4 regions of the Pseudoduganella sp. GW821-FHT12E03 genome follow, and region 3 is predicted to be linked to each of the others. Evidence: predicted binding sites of a transcription regulator. Region 3 holds the regulator's gene; each other region holds the start of a gene.

What was found. The regulator sigma-54, encoded in region 3, starts transcription at its own class of promoters, with help from an activator protein. The targets are predictions, from matches to a motif close to TGGCANGNAANCTGCTTT.
Region 1: a site for sigma-54 is predicted at 2,900-2,917, ahead of adh (aldehyde dehydrogenase). Genes of this name have one in related genera too.
Region 2: a site for sigma-54 is predicted at 3,166-3,183, ahead of AC1RRC_RS22580 (PEP-CTERM sorting domain-containing protein). Genes of this name have one in related genera too.
Region 4: a site for sigma-54 is predicted at 2,237-2,254, ahead of AC1RRC_RS14835 (pilin). Genes of this name have one in related genera too.

Annotation. Positions count from the first base shown of each region.
Region 1 is NZ_JBXAQJ010000023.1:7,975-12,360, forward strand. Features, by position in the region: gene AC1RRC_RS32575 (PQQ-dependent methanol/ethanol family dehydrogenase) at 1-901, opposite strand, end outside; gene AC1RRC_RS32580 (DUF779 domain-containing protein) at 928-1,299, opposite strand; gene adh (aldehyde dehydrogenase) at 1,300-2,820, opposite strand; gene AC1RRC_RS32590 (beta-propeller fold lactonase family protein) at 3,027-3,983, opposite strand; gene AC1RRC_RS32595 (TonB-dependent receptor family protein) at 4,142-4,386, shown strand, end outside.
Region 2 is NZ_JBXAQJ010000009.1:96,464-100,849, forward strand. Features, by position in the region: gene AC1RRC_RS22560 (thiolase family protein) at 1-713, shown strand, start outside; gene AC1RRC_RS22565 (hypothetical protein) at 710-964, shown strand; gene AC1RRC_RS22570 (SDR family NAD(P)-dependent oxidoreductase) at 994-1,803, shown strand; gene AC1RRC_RS22575 (hypothetical protein) at 1,816-2,193, shown strand; gene AC1RRC_RS22580 (PEP-CTERM sorting domain-containing protein) at 2,481-3,128, opposite strand; gene AC1RRC_RS22585 (dienelactone hydrolase family protein) at 3,283-4,167, opposite strand.
Region 3 is NZ_JBXAQJ010000010.1:6,583-10,968, reverse strand. Features, by position in the region: gene AC1RRC_RS23845 (enoyl-CoA hydratase/isomerase family protein) at 1-901, opposite strand, end outside; gene hpf (ribosome hibernation-promoting factor, HPF/YfiA family) at 1,012-1,371, opposite strand; gene AC1RRC_RS23835 (RNA polymerase factor sigma-54) at 1,442-2,938, opposite strand; gene lptB (LPS export ABC transporter ATP-binding protein) at 2,944-3,738, opposite strand; gene lptA (lipopolysaccharide transport periplasmic protein LptA) at 3,740-4,318, opposite strand.
Region 4 is NZ_JBXAQJ010000005.1:289,927-294,312, reverse strand. Features, by position in the region: gene sucC (ADP-forming succinate--CoA ligase subunit beta) at 1-510, shown strand, start outside; gene sucD (succinate--CoA ligase subunit alpha) at 525-1,406, shown strand; gene AC1RRC_RS14840 (FHA domain-containing protein) at 1,479-2,096, shown strand; gene AC1RRC_RS14835 (pilin) at 2,310-2,780, shown strand; gene AC1RRC_RS14830 (flagellar brake protein) at 2,846-3,559, opposite strand; partial or broken gene AC1RRC_RS14825 (cyclic pyranopterin monophosphate synthase MoaC) at 3,650-3,847, opposite strand.

The DNA.
Region 1 (4,386 bases), on a different contig from region 3:
CCGTTTCCACGTCCACGGCGACGGTGGACGACGAGAACAGGTTATCGCCGGGGCGCAGGTGGCTGTTCCATGGGGCAGGATTGCCGGTGCCGAAGTACGCCAGGCCGGTGGCCGGATCGTACGTGCCCCCCATCCAGGTCGATGCGCCGCCGGTTTTCCATAATTCACCCGGCCACGATTTGTTGACGGTGCCGGAGACGCCGTTGTCAATCGCATTGCCATCCTTGTCGTAGCGGTGGCCCATATGGCCTTCCACCGTCGGGCGCGACCAGACCAGTTCACCGGTGCGCGGATTGCGCGCTTCAATGCGGCCCACCACGCCGAATTCACCGCCCGACACACCCGTCAGCAGCAAGCCCTTGGCGATCAACGGTGCGGCGGACATCGAATAGCCGGCCGCGTAATCGTCGACTTTTTCCTTCCACACGATCTTGCCGGTATCCTGGTCCAGCGCCACCAGTTGCGCATCGAGCGTACCGAAGATGACGAGGTTGTCGAACAGCGCGGCGCCCCGGTTGATGACGTCGCAGCATGGCATGATGCCGTCCGGCAGGCGGTGTTCATACTTCCACAGCTTGGCCCCGGTCTTCAAGTCCAGCGCATAGATGCGCGAATACGACGCGGTAACGAACATTTTTCCGTTGTGGATCACCGGCTGCGATTCCTGCCCGCGCTGCTTTTCACCGCCAAACGAGAACGACCACGCCGGCACCAGCTTGCCGACGGTTTTGGTATTGATTTGCGCCAGCGGCGAATAGCGCTGGCCCGGCGTGCCCATGCCGAACGACAGCACACCCGATGTGTCCTGTACCGGTTTTTCCAGCATTGCCTGCGTGACGGCGCCCCCTGCCCACGCACCACCGGCCAGCGCTGCGAATGCCGACGCGATAAATAACCCCATGATTTTTTTCTGCACGATAGTCTCCGTTATGGTTTTAATCCCAATGCACTGCATTCCTGGTCTGTAAACAAACGTGAACGGGTCAAGAAACGCTGGCCCGAACCGTTATCGAGCGAAAACATGCCGCCATTGCCCGGCACCACGTCGATAATCAGTTGCGTGTGTTCCCAGTATTCGTACTGCTCCATGCCGATGTAAAACGGCGCGCCGCCGAGATTGCCGAGGTAGATATCCGTGTCGCTGAGGTTGAACTCTCCGACCTGATAGCACATCGGCGTGCTGCCGTCGCAGCAACCGCCGGACTGGAAGAACATGATCGGCCCGTAGCGGTGGCGCAGGGCGGCGATCATTTCCAGTGCGGCGTCGGTGGCGATAACTCTGGCGACGGCGGTTTTCATTTAAAAGAAGCCCAGCGCGTTCGGGTTGTAGCTGACCAGCAGATTCTTGGTCTGCTGGTAGTGTTCCAGCATCATCTTGTGGTTTTCACGGCCGATGCCCGACTGCTTGTAGCCGCCGAATGCCGCGTGCGCCGGATACAGGTGGTAGCAATTGGTCCACACGCGGCCGGCCTGGATGCCACGGCCGACGCGGAAGGCGCGCGAACCATCGCGGGTCCAGACACCGGCGCCCAGGCCGTACAGCGTGTCGTTGGCAATGCGCAGCGCATCTTCTTCATCCTTGAAGGTGGTCACCGACACCACCGGGCCAAAGATCTCTTCCTGGAAGATGCGCATCTTGTTGTGGCCCTTGAACACGGTCGGCTGCACGTAATAGCCGCCTTCCAGGTCGCCGTTCTGGATGGTGCGCACGCCGCCGGCCAGCAACTCCGCGCCTTCCTGGGCGCCGATGTCCATGTACGACAGGATTTTTTCCAGTTGTTCGTGCGATGCCTGCGCGCCGATCATGGTGGAGGCGTCCAGCGGGTTGCCCTGCTTGATGGCGGCCACGCGCTTCAGAGCGCGCTCGATGAAGGCGTCATAGATCGATTCCTGGATCAGTACGCGCGACGGGCAGGTGCACACTTCGCCCTGGTTCAGCGCGAACATGGCGAAACCTTCCAGGCACTTGTCGAAGAACGCGTCGTCCGCGTCCATCACGTCTTCGAAGAAGATGTTGGGCGATTTGCCGCCCAGTTCCAGGGTCACCGGAATCAGGTTTTGCGCCGCGTATTGCATGATCAGGCGGCCGGTGCCCGTTTCGCCGGTGAAGGCGATCTTGGCGATGCGTTTCGACGACGCCAGCGGCTTGCCCGCTTCCAGGCCAAAGCCATTGACGACATTGAGCACGCCTGGCGGCAACAAGTCGGCAATCAGTTCCACCAGCACCAGGATCGACGCCGGGGTTTGCTCGGCCGGCTTCAGCACCACGCAATTGCCGGCAGCCAGTGCCGGCGCCAGCTTCCATACCGCCATCAGGATCGGGAAGTTCCACGGAATGATCTGGCCCACCACGCCCAGCGGTTCATGGAAGTGGTAAGCGTAGGTGTTGGCGTCGATCTGCGCGACGGAGCCTTCCTGGGCGCGGATGCAGCCGGCGAAGTAGCGGAAGTGGTCAATCGCCAGCGGGATGTCGGCGGCCGTGGTCTCGCGGATTGGCTTGCCGTTGTCGATGGTTTCCGCGATCGCCAGCACGGACAGGTTTTGTTCCATGCGGTCGGCAATCCGGTTCAGGATGTTGGCGCGTTCGGTTTGCGAGGTCTTGGCCCAGGCATCCTTGGCGGCGTGCGCGGCATCGAGTGCGATTTCCACGTCTTCCGCCGTGGAGCGGGCCACTTCGCAGAACGGCTTGCCGGTGATCGGGGTCAGGTTGGCGAAGTATTCGCCCTTCACCGGCGGCACGAATTTACCGCCGATGAAGTTGTCGTAGCGCTGCTTGTAGGGATTGGCGACGCCCAGTTTGGTGATGTCCGCGAGATTCATGTCATCCTCTTTCTTCAATAGGTTTGGTGGTGATTCGAGCCGTTCCTTGCGGGACGGTGGCGTTGAGCACACTCCCTGTTTCGCAAACACCGTGCCAGCCTGTTTTGCCGGGATTTGCACCGCATTTGAAACACTGCGTTGTTGCAAGCTGTGCCAGAACGGCACAGGTTTGCTCCACCTGTTCCATCGCCATCGACGCCAACAATTCAGCGGATTGCCACACCCCACGGCAATTCACCGACGGCGATGTCGGCGGTCTTGCGGGCGGCCGCCGTATCGATCACGGAAACACTGTTGGAGCGGCCATTGGCCACATACAGCTTGCTGCCGTCCGGGGTGATCGCCATATTCCACGGACGCTTGCCGACGGCGATAGTGGCGCTGACCTGGTTGGTGGCGGTATCGATCTGCATCACGCTGCCATCGGTGCCATTCGATACGTAGACCTTGGCGCCGTTCGGATGCACCGCAATGCCATTGGCGTTGCGTCCCGCCGGGATCGTGGCGATGGCGGCGCGGCTGGCGGTATCGACCACATACACGGCATTGACCAGTTCACAGGCGATGTAGGCGCGGCTGCCATCGGGCAGGAAACCGATGCCGCGCGGACGCAAGCCCACCGCCACGGCGCCGGTCTGGCGGCGCTGCGCGACATCGATCACGTCGACCTGCTCCGCCTCTTCCGCGCTGACATACAGCCAGCGGCTGTCGGGACTAAACACGGCGTGCTCCGGATTTTTACCCTGCACAGGAATGTCGGCCAGGCGCAGGCCCGTGTGGGCATCGACCAGCGTGACGCTGTTGCCCTCTTCCACCGCCACGGCAGCGTAGCGGCCGTCGGGCGAAACGCTGACGCCTTCCGGCGAGCTGCCCAGCGCCAGCGTACGTATTGCACCGCCGGCGCCGCCGCTGTCGAGCATCAGCAGGGTGTTGCTGCCCGCATCCGTCACGAACAGCCGGTTGCCGACCGTGTCATACGCAATGCCACGCGGGCGCTTACCGGCCGGGAGGCTGCGCAGCACGGTATCGGTGGCGGTATCGAGCACGCTGATGGAGCCGGATTTCTCGTTGGGCACATAGGCCAGCGGCGCGGCGCATAACGCGGCATGTGCGAACAGGGTTGCAACGGCGGCGGTGGCGCGCAGACAATAAGCGGTTTTCATGGTGGGTCTCCTGGTGTTGGGCTGCGCGTTCTTGCGCGCGTGGGGACCAGGAATGCAAGCCGCGTGCCATTGATACATCATTGCGGTGCGGCCGGCTTTCACCATGGCAGGTATATTGCTTACGGTTTCCGGCAGTGAAACCATATAAGGAGAATCAAATGCAACCCCGTATTCGCTTGACCACTCTTGCCGCCCTGGTGGGTAGTATCTGGACCGCCAATGCGCTGGCGGATGGCCCGGAGCAGGTCGTCATCGTCAGCGGCAGCCGCGTGGAGCACAGCAGCTTTGACTTCCCGGCGGCGGTGGATGTCATCGACGGGGAACGCATCCGCGAAGGACAAATGCGGGTCAACGCCTCGGACGCGCTGGCGGCGGTGCCGGGGCTGGTGGCGCAAAACCGGCA
Region 2 (4,386 bases), on a different contig from region 3:
AGACGTATGGCACCACGCAGCGCCAGATCGCGGCGGTCTCCGCCAAGAACCATACGCACGCGGTGCACAACCCTTACGCGCAAATCCGTAAGGCCTTCACCATCGATGAAATCCTGGCGGCGCCGCCGATCACCTACCCGCTGACCTTGCCGATGTGCGCGCCGCTATCGGACGGCGCCGCCGCCGCCATTGTCTGCACGGAAGAAGGCTTGCGCCGCATCGGCGCCGATCCGAAGCGCGCCATCCGCGTGGCGGCCAGCGTCTTGCGCAGCTTCAGCCACCGTACTCTTGAACAGCCGGAATTGAACGTGGCGCGGCTGGCCGCCAACCGCGCCTATGAGATCGCCGGGCTGGGTCCGCAAGACATGCACGTGGCTGAAGTGCACGACGCGTCCGCCATGGGTGAAATCATCCAGGTGGAAAACCTCGGCCTGGCACGGCCTGGCGAAGGCGGTCCGTGCGCCGAGCGCGGCGACTTCACGCTGGGCGGGAGGATTCCCGTCAACCCGTCCGGCGGCCTGGAATCCAAAGGCCATCCGCTGGGCGCGACCGGCATCGGCCAGTTGTACGAACTGGTGAGCCAGTTGCGCGGCGAAGCGGGCGCGCGCCAGGTGCCTGGCGCCCGCCACGCGATCCAGGAAAACGGCGGCGGCCTGCAAGGCATCGAAGAAGCCGCCGTGGCCATCCACATTCTCAGCAAGGACCAACCATGATCAATATCTTCCTGAAAAGCGCCTGCCTGGCGCTGTACCTCTCCGGCGCGGCGGTGGCGGCAGGACTGCTGCCCGCCTCGCTGGCCCTCCTGGCGCCGGCCGCCGCGCTGGTGCTGGCCGCCCATGTGCTGGAAACCATCGTCCTGTTTGGCCTGGTGCGGCGCTACCCGGGACCGCTGTCCACCAGCATCGTGCTCAGTGTGCTGTTCGGCATGCTGCACCTGCTGCCGCTGCGCCGCCAGCCGGCCTGACCTGCATCGAACGAGAAAAGAGAGACACCATGTTCCACAATAAAACCGTCGTCATCACCGGCGCGGGCTCCGGCATCGGCCGCGCCCTGGCCCTGCGCTTCGCCCGCGAAGGCGCGCACCTGGCCCTGTCCGACATCAACATGGAAGGCCTGGACGGCACCATCAAACTGTTGCGCGACGCCGGTGTCACGAGTCCGCAGCAGGTGCGCGGCTACCGGCTCGACGCCACGTCGTGGGAAGCGTTTGTCGCCCATGCGGACGAGGTCCGGCGCGACTTCGGCGCCGCCCACGTGATCGTCAACAATGCCGGCGCCACCGTGATCGGCAGCGTGGCCAACACCACGGTCGAGGAATTCCGCTGGCAACTGGACTTGAACATGTACGGCGTGCTGTACGGCACCAAGGCCTTCATGCCGATGATGCTGGCGCAGCGCGAAGGCTGGATCGTCAACATTTCCAGCATTTTCGGCTTGCTGGGGTTCCCTTGCCAGAGCGCCTACAACATGTCGAAATTCGCCGTGCGCGGCTTGACCGAGTGCCTGTGGCAAGAACTCGACGGCACCGGCGTGCACGCCGTGTGCGTGCATCCGGGCGGCATCCGCACCAATATCGAACGGGCCGGACGGCGGGTCAAGGCGGCCGGCGAGATGGAGGCGACCTTTGCCGCCAAGGCGGAAAAGCTGCTGATCACGCCGCCGGAAGACTGCGCGGACGATATCGTCAATGGCCTGCGCAAAGGCAAGCGCCGCATTGTGACCGGCTACCGCTCGAGCACCGTGCACTGGCTGACGCGCCTGCTGCCGAACAGCTATCCCGGCATCCTGCGCCTGATTTCATAGGGAGCCGCGACCATGCTGGCGCACCGCCCGCTGTTCTTTTCCGCCGCCGCCTTCAACCTGCTGGCGGGCACGCCGCTGCTGCTGGCCGGCAGCCATGCCAATGCGCTGCTCGATTTGCGGCTCAATGCCAGCGGCATCGCACTGCTGCAAATCATTGCCGCGATTGCCATCACGTTCGGCATCGGCTATGCCATGATCGCCATCGATCCGGAGCGTCACCGGTCGCTGGCGGGCCTGGGCGCGTTCCTGAAACTGATGCTGGCGGCCAGCCTGACGCTGGTCTGGATGTCGGGCATGATTGGATGGCAATTCCCCGCCCTGCTGGTGCCCGACATTGTGTATGGCGTGCTGTTTATCGCCTACTTGAAACAGGCGCGTCCTGGACAATAAAGTTGTTGCTTACCCGCGAATTGGAGTTGCGCCCGAGCAATCACGGGCGTAAACTTCAATTACTTCATAAAAGCTGAAGCCCCCCACTGCGCTGCCCGACCCCTGCACGCGACCTCAATGCCACCCGAATCCCAGGTGAGCTACTTGCGAGGGCGTGATGTCCGAACTTTTATATCCTTTTGATGACGCGGCGGCCGTGAAAACGTACGCCATCCTGCTGGACCGGCAAGTTGGCGTATTGGCCGCCTGGAAATTTTTGCTGGAACGAGGCTTTGCTCCGGACGAAATCATGCTAACCCTGTCGCGCCAGGCCCATGCCGAAGCGCGGGCTGAAATGCAGGCCTCCGCCATGGGCTGACCTTGCGCCGCGTTGCCGCCAGCGCCGCCATGCCGGCCGCCATCAATCCCAGCGAGGCGGGTTCCGGCACCGGTAGCGGTGGTGGCAGGCTGTCTGCTGTGAAATAGCCGGTGGTGCCGCTGCAATACGTGGGACCGCCACAAAGCGTGCCGAGGTAGGGATCGCCGCGCAACAAGTCGACCGACCAGAGCGAATGGCCGGACATGTTCAGTTCCACTTCCGTGGTGTTATAGCGGAAGCTGCCCGTCACGCCGCCCACGCGGTCGAATTGCAAATCAAACTTGTCATACACGCCCATCACCATTGGCGGTTGATGGCCGTGGCTGCCCTGGGCAAATGAATAGCCGGTGTACACAATGCCGGCATTGGCAGCGGCCAGCGTACATCCCATGCCCGCGCAGCCGGTGAAATCAAGGAACACATGGCCGCGCCAAAACGCTTCATCGGTAATTTGCAACACCGCATCAAAGTCGGGTAATTCGGGCGACGCGGTGACGGTATGCCAGCGGTAAATCACATCGGCCATGGCCGGCAAGGCGGCTGTCAGGCCCAGCAGGAACAGCATGCAATGTTTCACGGTTATCTCCTTTTTATCAATCGGCAAGGTTATTCACTTTGCAATTTTTATGCCGCGCGATTGACTGCAGGGAGATGACCAGGGCCGGAGGGAGACATGCGAAGAAATCCGACACCCCTGCAGCGTCACTGCGGAGGTGCCGGACTGGACAACGTCAAGCCAGCTTGGCCTTGAAGAAATCGATGGTGCGCTGCCACGCCAGCTTGGCGGCGGCGGCGTCGTAGCGCGGCGTGGTGTCGTTGTTGAAACCGTGCTCGACCGCAGGGTACGTGTAATGCTCGTACTTGATCCCGGCTTCCTTCAGCGCGGTTTCATAGGCCGGCCAGCCAGCCAGGATGCGCTGGTCATTGCCAGCGTCGTGAATCAGCAAGGCGGCCTTGATGCGCGGCACATCGGCTGCCGCAGGCTGCGCGCCATAGAATGGCACGGCGGCGACCAGGTCCGGCAATTGCGTGGCCAGGTAATTGGAAATCCCGCCGCCAAAGCAAAAGCCCACCACGCCCAGTTTGCCATTGCCGCCCGGCTGCGCCTGCAGCCACTTGGCCGCCGCCACGAAGTCGGCGCGGGTCTTGGCCGGATCGAGCTTGGCAAATTCGGCGCGGGCCTTGTCTTCATCGCCTGGATAGCCGCCCAGCGGCGTCAGCGCGTCGGGCGCGAAGGCAATGAAGCCATCCAGCGCCACCCGGCGCGCGATGTCTTCGATGTGCGGATTCAAGCCGCGGTTTTCATGCACCACCAGCACCAGCGGCAATTTGCCCTTGGCATTGGCCGGCGTCACCAGGTAGCCGCGCACCGTGCCATACCCTTGCGGCGACGGATATTCAACGAATTTCGCCGTGATGCGCTTGTCTTCCTTGTCCACCACCGGCGCCGCGAAGCTGGGGCTCAGCGCCGTCAACAGGCTGGCCGCCGTGGCGCCGCCCACCGCATAGCGGCTGGCGCTGGACAGGAACGTACGGCGGTCGATGGCGCCATGGACATACTGGTCAAACAGTTTCAACACTTCGGGATCAAAATCAGCGGCGGTTTTACGGGTCACGACGAAGCTCCTTTCAGGATGACGGTGGCCGCCAGTCTAGCGCATGGCCCCCGTATTGGTGATCTACTTTTGTTGCATATGCTTGCACAAATTTTATGTATCGCGCAGCAAAATTGCTGGGAAAACCATTCATACTGAGAATATCTATGATCAGCATAAAAAATTGGACTTGATAGCGATACCACCGTATGATGCATCTGTCTCCTCCATTTCTTCCCA
Region 3 (4,386 bases):
GCAGGCAATCGGCCACGCTCATTGATTCGCCGCGGTCCAGCAGCGCCAGGGTCACGCACATCATCAGGGGCGAGCGGCCCTGCATGAGCTTCAGGGTTTTCTGCGCAAATTCATCGCTGTCGCCGGCCAGGGAAGCCATCATCTCGGCCACGGTTTCCGGCGCAAAATGGCGTTCAATCGCATCGAACTGGGTTTCCATCACGGCCACGCCGGCCTGCGCGCGGAACGGCGCGGCAAAATCGGCAATCGCCTGCACCAGTTGCGCGCCCGGCGTCGCTGCCAGCAACGCCGCCAGCGCCGGCAATTGCGCCACTGGCACGAAGTGGTCGGCCAGGTCCGCGTACAGCGCGTCGGCCGCGCCCACCGTCACGCCCGTGACGCCGAGATAGCGTCCCAGCTGGCCCGGTGCATGCGACAGGAAATGACTGCCGCCGACATCCGGGAACAAGCCGATATTCACTTCCGGCATCGCCATTTTCGTGCGCTCCGTGACGATGCGCACGCCGCAGCCGGGTCCGCCCTGCGCAATGCCCATGCCGCCGCCCATCACCACGCCATCCATGATGGCGATATACGGTTTCGGGTAGTAATGGATCAGGTGGTTCAGCGCATATTCTTCCGTGAAAAAATCTTCCAGCAGCGCGCTGCCGCCCTGCGGTGTGGCTTTGCCGGCGTCATGGAAAAAGCGGATATCGCCGCCGGCGCACAGCGCTTTTTCACTGCTGCTGCGGATCACCACTGCCGCCACTTGCGGATCATCGCGCCAGGCCAGCAAGATGCCGGTCATGGCGCGCACCATGTCGAGCGACAGGGAATTCAATGCCTTCGGCCGGTCCAACGTGATAAACCCGGTTCCGTTGCTGATGTGGGTGAGGACATGTGTCACGACTGGTTCGCTCATGGCAGGCATCGCTGAATTGAAAGAAAGCTATTGTAGCGTCGCCATGGGAATAGTACAGGCGCAAAAAAGGGCGCCAACTGCGCCCTTTTCGTCCGAGTATCGGGGACCGCTTATGCGGTGGCGGCCGACTCGTCGTAATTATCCGGAAGGTGTTTGATCGCGGTGTGGTTATGCTCTTGTATCTTGCCTTTGTATTTCATAACCTGGCGATCCAGTTTATCGACCAGCGTATCGATGGCAGCGTACAAGTCTTGCGACAGGCTTTCCACGTACACGGTCTTGCCGGACATTCGCAGATTGATCTCGGCTTTTTGCCTTTTCTCTTTCTCGGTGAGGTTATCTACAGTCAGGATGACAGCAATATCAATTACTTGATCGAAATGACGTTTTACGCGTTCCAGTTTGTTCTGCACGTATTCGCGAATCGCGGGGGTCACTTCGAGATGATGTCCACTGATGGTGAGATTCATACACACTCCTAAAGATGAAGGTTCGTACGTATCACAGTTATGCTGTGGCGCGCAGGGGAACCCAGTAACACTACAGAGCTTTGCGCAGACTAACGGGCGGGATTTTCAATGCTTCGCGATATTTGGCAACAGTCCGTCGCGCAATTACCATGCCTTGTTCCCCCAGCATGTCCGCAATCTTACTGTCGGATAATGGATTTTTAGGGTCTTCTGCTCCTGTCAATTGCACGATCAGCGCCCGTATCGCCGTGGAGGACGCCTCTCCTCCTGCTTCTGTTGCGACGTGGCTGCCAAAGAAGTATTTCAACTCAAACATGCCATGGGGCGTGAGCATATATTTTTGAGTTGTTACACGAGAAATAGTGCTCTCGTGTAGACCCAGTGTATCAGCAATTTCACGCAACACAAGGGGCCGCATCGCTACCGCGCCGTGCGAGAAGAAATTCTTTTGCCGCTCAACGATGGCCTGGGCCACGCGCAAGATCGTGTCGAAGCGCTGGCGCATGTTTTTAATCAGCCACTTGGCTTCCTGCAACTGTGCGCCCATCGCGGATTCGCTCTTGCCCTGCTTCAACAAGTTCGCATACATCGCATTGACGCGCAGGCGCGGCATGACGTCGTTGTTCAGGGTCACTTGCCAGCCGTTGCGGGCTTTTTTCACAATCACGTCCGGCACCACGTAATCGGACACGTCCGATGCGAATTCCGCGCCCGGATGGGGATTGCACAGGCGAATCACCGCTTGCGCCTCGCGCAAGTCTTCATCGTCGCAATCGAGGGCTTTTTTCAGCTTGTTGAATTCGCGCTGGGCAAACCAGGTCAGGTGCTTGTCGACGATGACCAGCGCCATGCGGCGCGTCACCAGCGGCACATTCGGCATTTGCCTGATTTGCAATGCCAGGCATTCGGACGCGCTGCGCGCGCCCACGCCGGCCGGATCAAAACTTTGCAGCAAGGTCAGCGACGTGCGCAGCTCATCGAAGTCCACTTCCGCTTCTTCCGGCAGGCGGGCATGGATTTCTTCCAGCGACTCTTCGAGGTAACCGTTGTCGTCGAGCGCATCGATGATCAGTTCCATCAGGATGCGGTCGCGCTCTTCCGTCACCGTTACGCGCATTTGCTCCAGCAAATGTTCGCGCAGGGTGCAGTGGCTGGCTTCGATTTGCGGGCGGGAATCGTCGTCATCCGGACTCTTGGCCCGGCCGACATCGCTCCAGTCGCTGTCGCCGTCGGCCGCGCCGGCGTTGTCGCCCTCGCCGCCCTCGGCCCCGCCTTCATGCGGGGCGTCGCCATCGGCCGGCGCGGCGCCATCCGATGGCGGCTGCAAGGTGTCCGGCGTGGCTTCCGCGCCGTTTTGCACCGGCGCGCTGATGGCGCCATCGGCCAGCAGGCGCACCGAATGGTCGAGCGGATCGTCCAGGCGTTCCAGCAACGGGTTTTCGCCGAGGATTTGTTCCAGTTCCTGATGCAGCTCCAGGGTGGACAATTGCAGCAGGCGGATCGACTGCTGCAGCTGAGGAGTCAGCGCAAGGTGCTGCGAAGTGCGAAGTTGCAGTGACTGTTTCATGGTTCCTACATACGGAAATGTTCACCCAGGTAGACGCGGCGCACGGATTCGTCGGCGATGATGTCGTCCGGACGGCCCGAGGCTAGCACGGCGCCCTGGTTGATGATGTACGCGCGGTCGCAGATACCCAGCGTCTCGCGCACATTGTGGTCAGTGATCAGCACACCGATACCGCGCTCCTTGAGGAAACGGACAATGCGCTGGATCTCGATGACGGCAATCGGGTCGACGCCGGCAAAAGGTTCATCGAGCAGCACGAAGCGCGGATTGGTGGCCAGGGCGCGTGCGATTTCCACGCGGCGGCGCTCGCCGCCAGACAGGGACAGCGCCGCGTTTTCACGCAATTTCTCGATTTGCAGGTCCGCCAGCAGCCGGTTCAGCCGCTCGTCGATGTCTGCCTTCGCCAGCGGTTTGCCGTTGACCTTTTGGATCTCCAGCACCGCGCGGATATTTTCTTCCACCGTCAGCTTGCGGAATACCGACGCTTCCTGCGGCAGGTAGGACAGGCCCAGCGCCGCCCGCTGGTGGATCGGCATCGACGACACATCCCTGCCGGCAATCTCGATACTGCCCGCATCGGACGGCACCAGGCCCACGATCATGTAAAACGAGGTGGTCTTGCCCGCGCCGTTCGGCCCCAGCAAGCCCACCACTTCGCCGCATTCGACTTGCAGCGACACGTCATGCACCACCTGGCGCTTGCCATACGATTTTTGCAGGCCGCGCACCAGCAGGGTACTGCCGCAATTGGCCATGGGCGCCGCAACTGGCGCCGCAGCTTGAACTTCCGCCTGCGCCATCTTATTTCCCCGCCTCAGGCTGGGTTGCGCCGTCCGGCGGCGGACGCTTGGCTGACGGCTGAATCACCATCGTGCCGCGGCCCGCGCCCGGCTTGCTGTCGCCGGTCACGGTATTGCGCACGCTGAAGTATTCCTTGCGGCTGTCATAGGAAATGAATTCCCCCGCCACTTCATCGCTCGGACGGCTGCCTTCCAGGCGCTTGATGCGGGCTTTTGAAAACAGTTTGACCAGTTCAATGCGGCCATCGTAATCAATACGTTCGGCTTCGCCTTCAACCCATTGCTCGCCGTCGCCGTCGCGCTTCTGGCGGAACGTGGCCGGCTTGCCCGGCACGCCCGTCAACGTCACGTGCTGGTAGCCTTCCGGGTCTTGCGTCACGACCGCCTTGTCGGACTTCATGCGCAGGGTGCCGCGCGTGAGCACGACGTTGCCGCGCAAGGTGCGGATCTGCTTGACGTCGTCGAGGTCAGCCGTGTCGTACTGGATTTCCGTCGGCTTGTACGAGTCCGCCTTTTCCGCGTGGCTGGCGCCGATCGCCAGCAGCAGCGCGGCTGCCGCCGCAATATATTTAATCGCCATATATCACATTTCCGATATGTGGATGCCCGGCCTGAAGGCCCTGCACCCATGTATTAATATGTGGATGC
Region 4 (4,386 bases), on a different contig from region 3:
TCCAACGCCCTGTTCCGTCATCCGGAAATCGTCGCTTACCGCGACCTGGACGAAGAAGATCCAGCCGAAGTCGAAGCATCGAAATTCGACCTGGCCTACATCTCCCTGGACGGCAACATCGGCTGCCTGGTGAACGGCGCCGGCCTGGCCATGGCAACCATGGACACGATTAAACTGTTCGGCGGCGAACCTGCCAACTTCCTGGACGTGGGCGGTGGCGCCACGGCTGAGAAAGTGACCGAAGCGTTCAAGATCATGCTGAAGAACCCTGGCCTGAAAGCCATCCTGGTGAATATCTTCGGCGGCATTATGCGTTGCGACGTGATCGCCGAAGGCGTGATCACCGCATCGAAAGCCGTTTCCCTGCAAGTGCCGCTGGTCGTGCGCATGAAGGGCACCAACGAAGATCTGGGCAAGAAGATGCTGGCTGACTCTGGTCTGCCGATCATCGCTGCTGACACCATGGAAGACGCTGCCAAGAGCGTTGTTGCCGCTGCAGCTGGTAAATAATTAAGGGAATCAACATGTCTATTCTGATCAACAAAGACACCAAAGTCATCACCCAAGGCATCACCGGCAAGACCGGCCAGTTCCACACCCGCGGTTGCCGCGACTACGCCAACGGCCGCGAAGCATTCGTTGCTGGCGTGAACCCGAAGAAAGCCGGCGAAGACTTCGAAGGCATTCCAATCTACGCGTCCGTCAAGGAAGCCAAATCGGAAACCGGCGCCACTGTTTCCGTGATCTACGTGCCGCCGGCAGGCGCTGCCGCCGCGATCTGGGAAGCCGTTGAAGCTGAACTGGACCTGGCTATTTGCATTACCGAAGGCATTCCAGTCCGCGACATGATGGAAGTCAAAGACCGCATGGCCAAAGCTGGTTCCAAGACCCTGCTGCTGGGCCCGAACTGCCCAGGCCTGATCACCCCTGACGAAATCAAGATCGGCATCATGCCAGGTCACATCCACCGTAAAGGCCGCATCGGCGTGGTGTCCCGTTCGGGCACGCTGACCTATGAAGCAGTGGGTCAGCTGACCGCACTGGGCCTGGGCCAGTCGTCGGCAGTTGGTATCGGTGGTGACCCGATCAACGGCCTGAAGCACATCGACGTGATGCGCATGTTCAACGAAGATCCAGATACCGACGCGGTCATCATGATCGGTGAAATCGGTGGTCCGGACGAAGCCAACGCAGCCCGTTGGATCAAGGACAACATGAAGAAGCCAGTGGTTGGCTTCATCGCCGGCGTTACCGCGCCTCCAGGCAAACGCATGGGCCACGCCGGCGCGCTGATCTCCGGTGGCGCTGACACCGCGGATGCCAAGCTGGAAATCATGGAAGCCTGCGGCATTACCGTCACCCGCAACCCGTCCGAAATGGCGCGTCTGCTGAAAGCAATGCTGTAATTCAAGCTTTTGGTGAATAATAAGGGGGAGCGTCAAGCTCCCCTTTTTTTATTCCTACTTCGGAGGCGCTGGTTGGGGAAGATCATCATTGCGCGCGACGGCGTGGTCGAACAGGAAATCGCGTTGAACAAGGAACGCATGACCATCGGCCGCCGCAGCCATAACGACATCGTGCTCAGCCATCCGGCCGTCAGCGGCGAACATGCCGTCATCACGACCATCCTCGATGATTCCTTCCTGGAAGACCTTCGCAGCACCAATGGCACGTTCGTCAACGGCCAGCGCATCGGCAAACATTTCCTGCAGCATGGCGACGCCATCAAACTGGCCAAGTACCAGATCGATTACCTGGCCGATGGCGTGCGCCCGCAAGCCGAAGCCGCCACGCCGTCGGACGCCACCGTGCCGCTGCCCCAGGTGGCCGTGACGGCGCCAGGACGGGTCGAAGTCATGAATGGCGCCAATGCCGGCAAGCAGTTGGCGCTCACCAAGCCCTTGACGACTCTGGGCCGTCCGGTGGTGCAAGTGGTGGTGATTTCCCGTGGCGTCGATGCATATTCCATTGCCCAGGTGGAGGGCGACGCGCCCACCCTGGTCAATGGCGCCGTGCTGGGCAAGCAGCCGGTGCGGCTGAAAAACGGCGACATTATCGATCTCAGCGGCACGCAAATGGCATTTCGACAAGATTGATCTGACAAAATCTGTCAGTTGCCAATTTTTGGCCATGCGAGCTGACAAATTTTGCCGGTTGACTGACAAAAAACGTCAATCCGGCTGCCTGGATTGACAGAAATTGTCGTAAATCATGACTTTCAATGGCGAAAACAGGCTGGCACGCGGTTTGCTCTTACTCAAACGTGGCACCAAACAACCTGTACCAATCACCGCCTGAGGAGAATCAAAATGAAATCCATTAAACAAATCAAGAAGCAAGCACAAGCCGGCTTCACCCTGATCGAACTGATGATTGTGGTTGCCATTATCGGTATCCTGGCGGCTGTGGCGATTCCAGCGTACAGTGATTACACGATAAAAGCCAAGATTGCTAATGCGCTGGGCGCCGTTACTCCGCTGAAAACTGCGGTTGGCCTGTGCGCCCAGGAAGCTGGAGGCGTGCTGACCGGTTGCAATACGACCGCCGCTGGCGCCGTGACCGTCGTTCCAGTCTTTACCGCGACCAAGGAAGTGGCATCGGCAACGGTTGCCGGTGGTACGATTACTGTGACGCTGGCAACCGGCATCGGCACCGGCGTTGATGGCTTGGTCATCACCATGGCCCCAACTGCTGCCGCCAACGGCACGGCAATCACCTGGAACAATACCACCACCGTGACGAATACCGCAGCTGCGGCGGCGATCACGAAAAACAACTAATCCATCTGGCTGATACCGCCCGGTTAGGGCGGCAAAAAAACCGGGCTGAGGCCCGGTTTTTGTTTTTAGACAATCTTTTGCCGGTCCGCGATCAACGCTTCATACGTCAGGTTTTGCAGCAAAGTGTAATGCGACGGATCGAGCCCCGAGAATTGCACGCCATAGGTATGCATGGACGGCCGCTCCGGCGTGGCGGGTTTGATGGCGTTGGAGTTGCGCACGTGCGCATAGGTATTGACCAGCACTTGCCGGTTATCCGGCGGCGCCAGCAACGTAAACGACAGTCCGACCTTGGCGTCACCTCCCGGCAGCGGCAATTCCGATTCGAGCAGCGCGCCCGAGACACTGAGATTGACCAGGAACACGTTGGCCTTGATGCCGCCCGCGCACGCGAGCTGGGCGGGAATGTCGACTTTGACGCGCATCGCCGTGCGCAGGCTGGTGCCCTGGATGCGTGCAGGGAAGGCGACATGCGCATACAGCAGTGGACGGTCGAAGACGCGCTGCACGACCGTGGAAAAAGCGCACACGTTGACGCCGGAAAAGACGCGGATCGTCAGCTTGTCGCCTTCGGCCAAGGCGACCGGGGCGCCATTTTCCAGTGGCGCCTTGACGATCATGTATTCATCCTTGATCCAGCCGATGACCGTGGAAAAGTGCTGGATCGGCTTCAGCGTGCGGTGCGTGATCAACTGGATCCGTCCACCCACCTGCAAATTCATTTGCTCGAACTCAACCTCTTGCGTCCGCGCTTCCGCCGCCGCTGTGCTGCTGGTCATGCCTGTCCTTTGCTGTAACCATGTTCGGGCGGCAATTATATACCGATGGTTGTAAATTTGGCATGATCGTGCGCGGACCGCGGCACGGTATTAACTGGTGGCGCTCCAGTCACCCGACTTGCCGCCATGCTTTTCCATGACCCGGATGTCGGACATCACCATGCCCCGGTCGACCGCCTTGCACATGTCGTAGATGGTCAGCAGTCCCACCTGAACGGACGTCAGCGCTTCCATCTCGACCCCGGTTTTGCCGTAGGTTTCCACTTGCGCGCGGCAGTGGACGGTGGCGTTGGGTTCGCAAATTTCTGGTTCTTGTCACCACTTAGTTACACAAAAATGGGACAGGATTTACCCGATCCTAGTGTCAGTTTACAGCTGGATGACGGCACGGGCTAGTTGTCCCATGCCGACAGATTTCTGTTTCGCGATCTTCGCTCATCAGTATTGCGAGTTTGGGTCAAGTGTTCTCAATTCTTAATGTTCTCCATGCCCCGGCATTTTTCCTTTATGGCAGGTGACCTGTGTTTCAAAATACCAGCCGTGACCAGCATGTGGCTGAATATGTTGCAGTCCACAGCGTTCAATGCTCAGGTTGGCAAAATATGAGCAAGCCCCAATGTCCATTTAAACCAGTTTGTAGGGCCTTAGAAAGGGTGCTGTGACCTCGCAAGATATCAACCACGGCAAGCACCAACCACAGGTCTAAACGCCTTCCAAATCAGACCAAGATGATGATGCTCTATGGCCTGGAAGCCACATCTAGCCTAGCTCTCCGCTGAATTTGGCGTACCAAATCGGCATTGAATTTCAGTGCCGAATAACGGCGA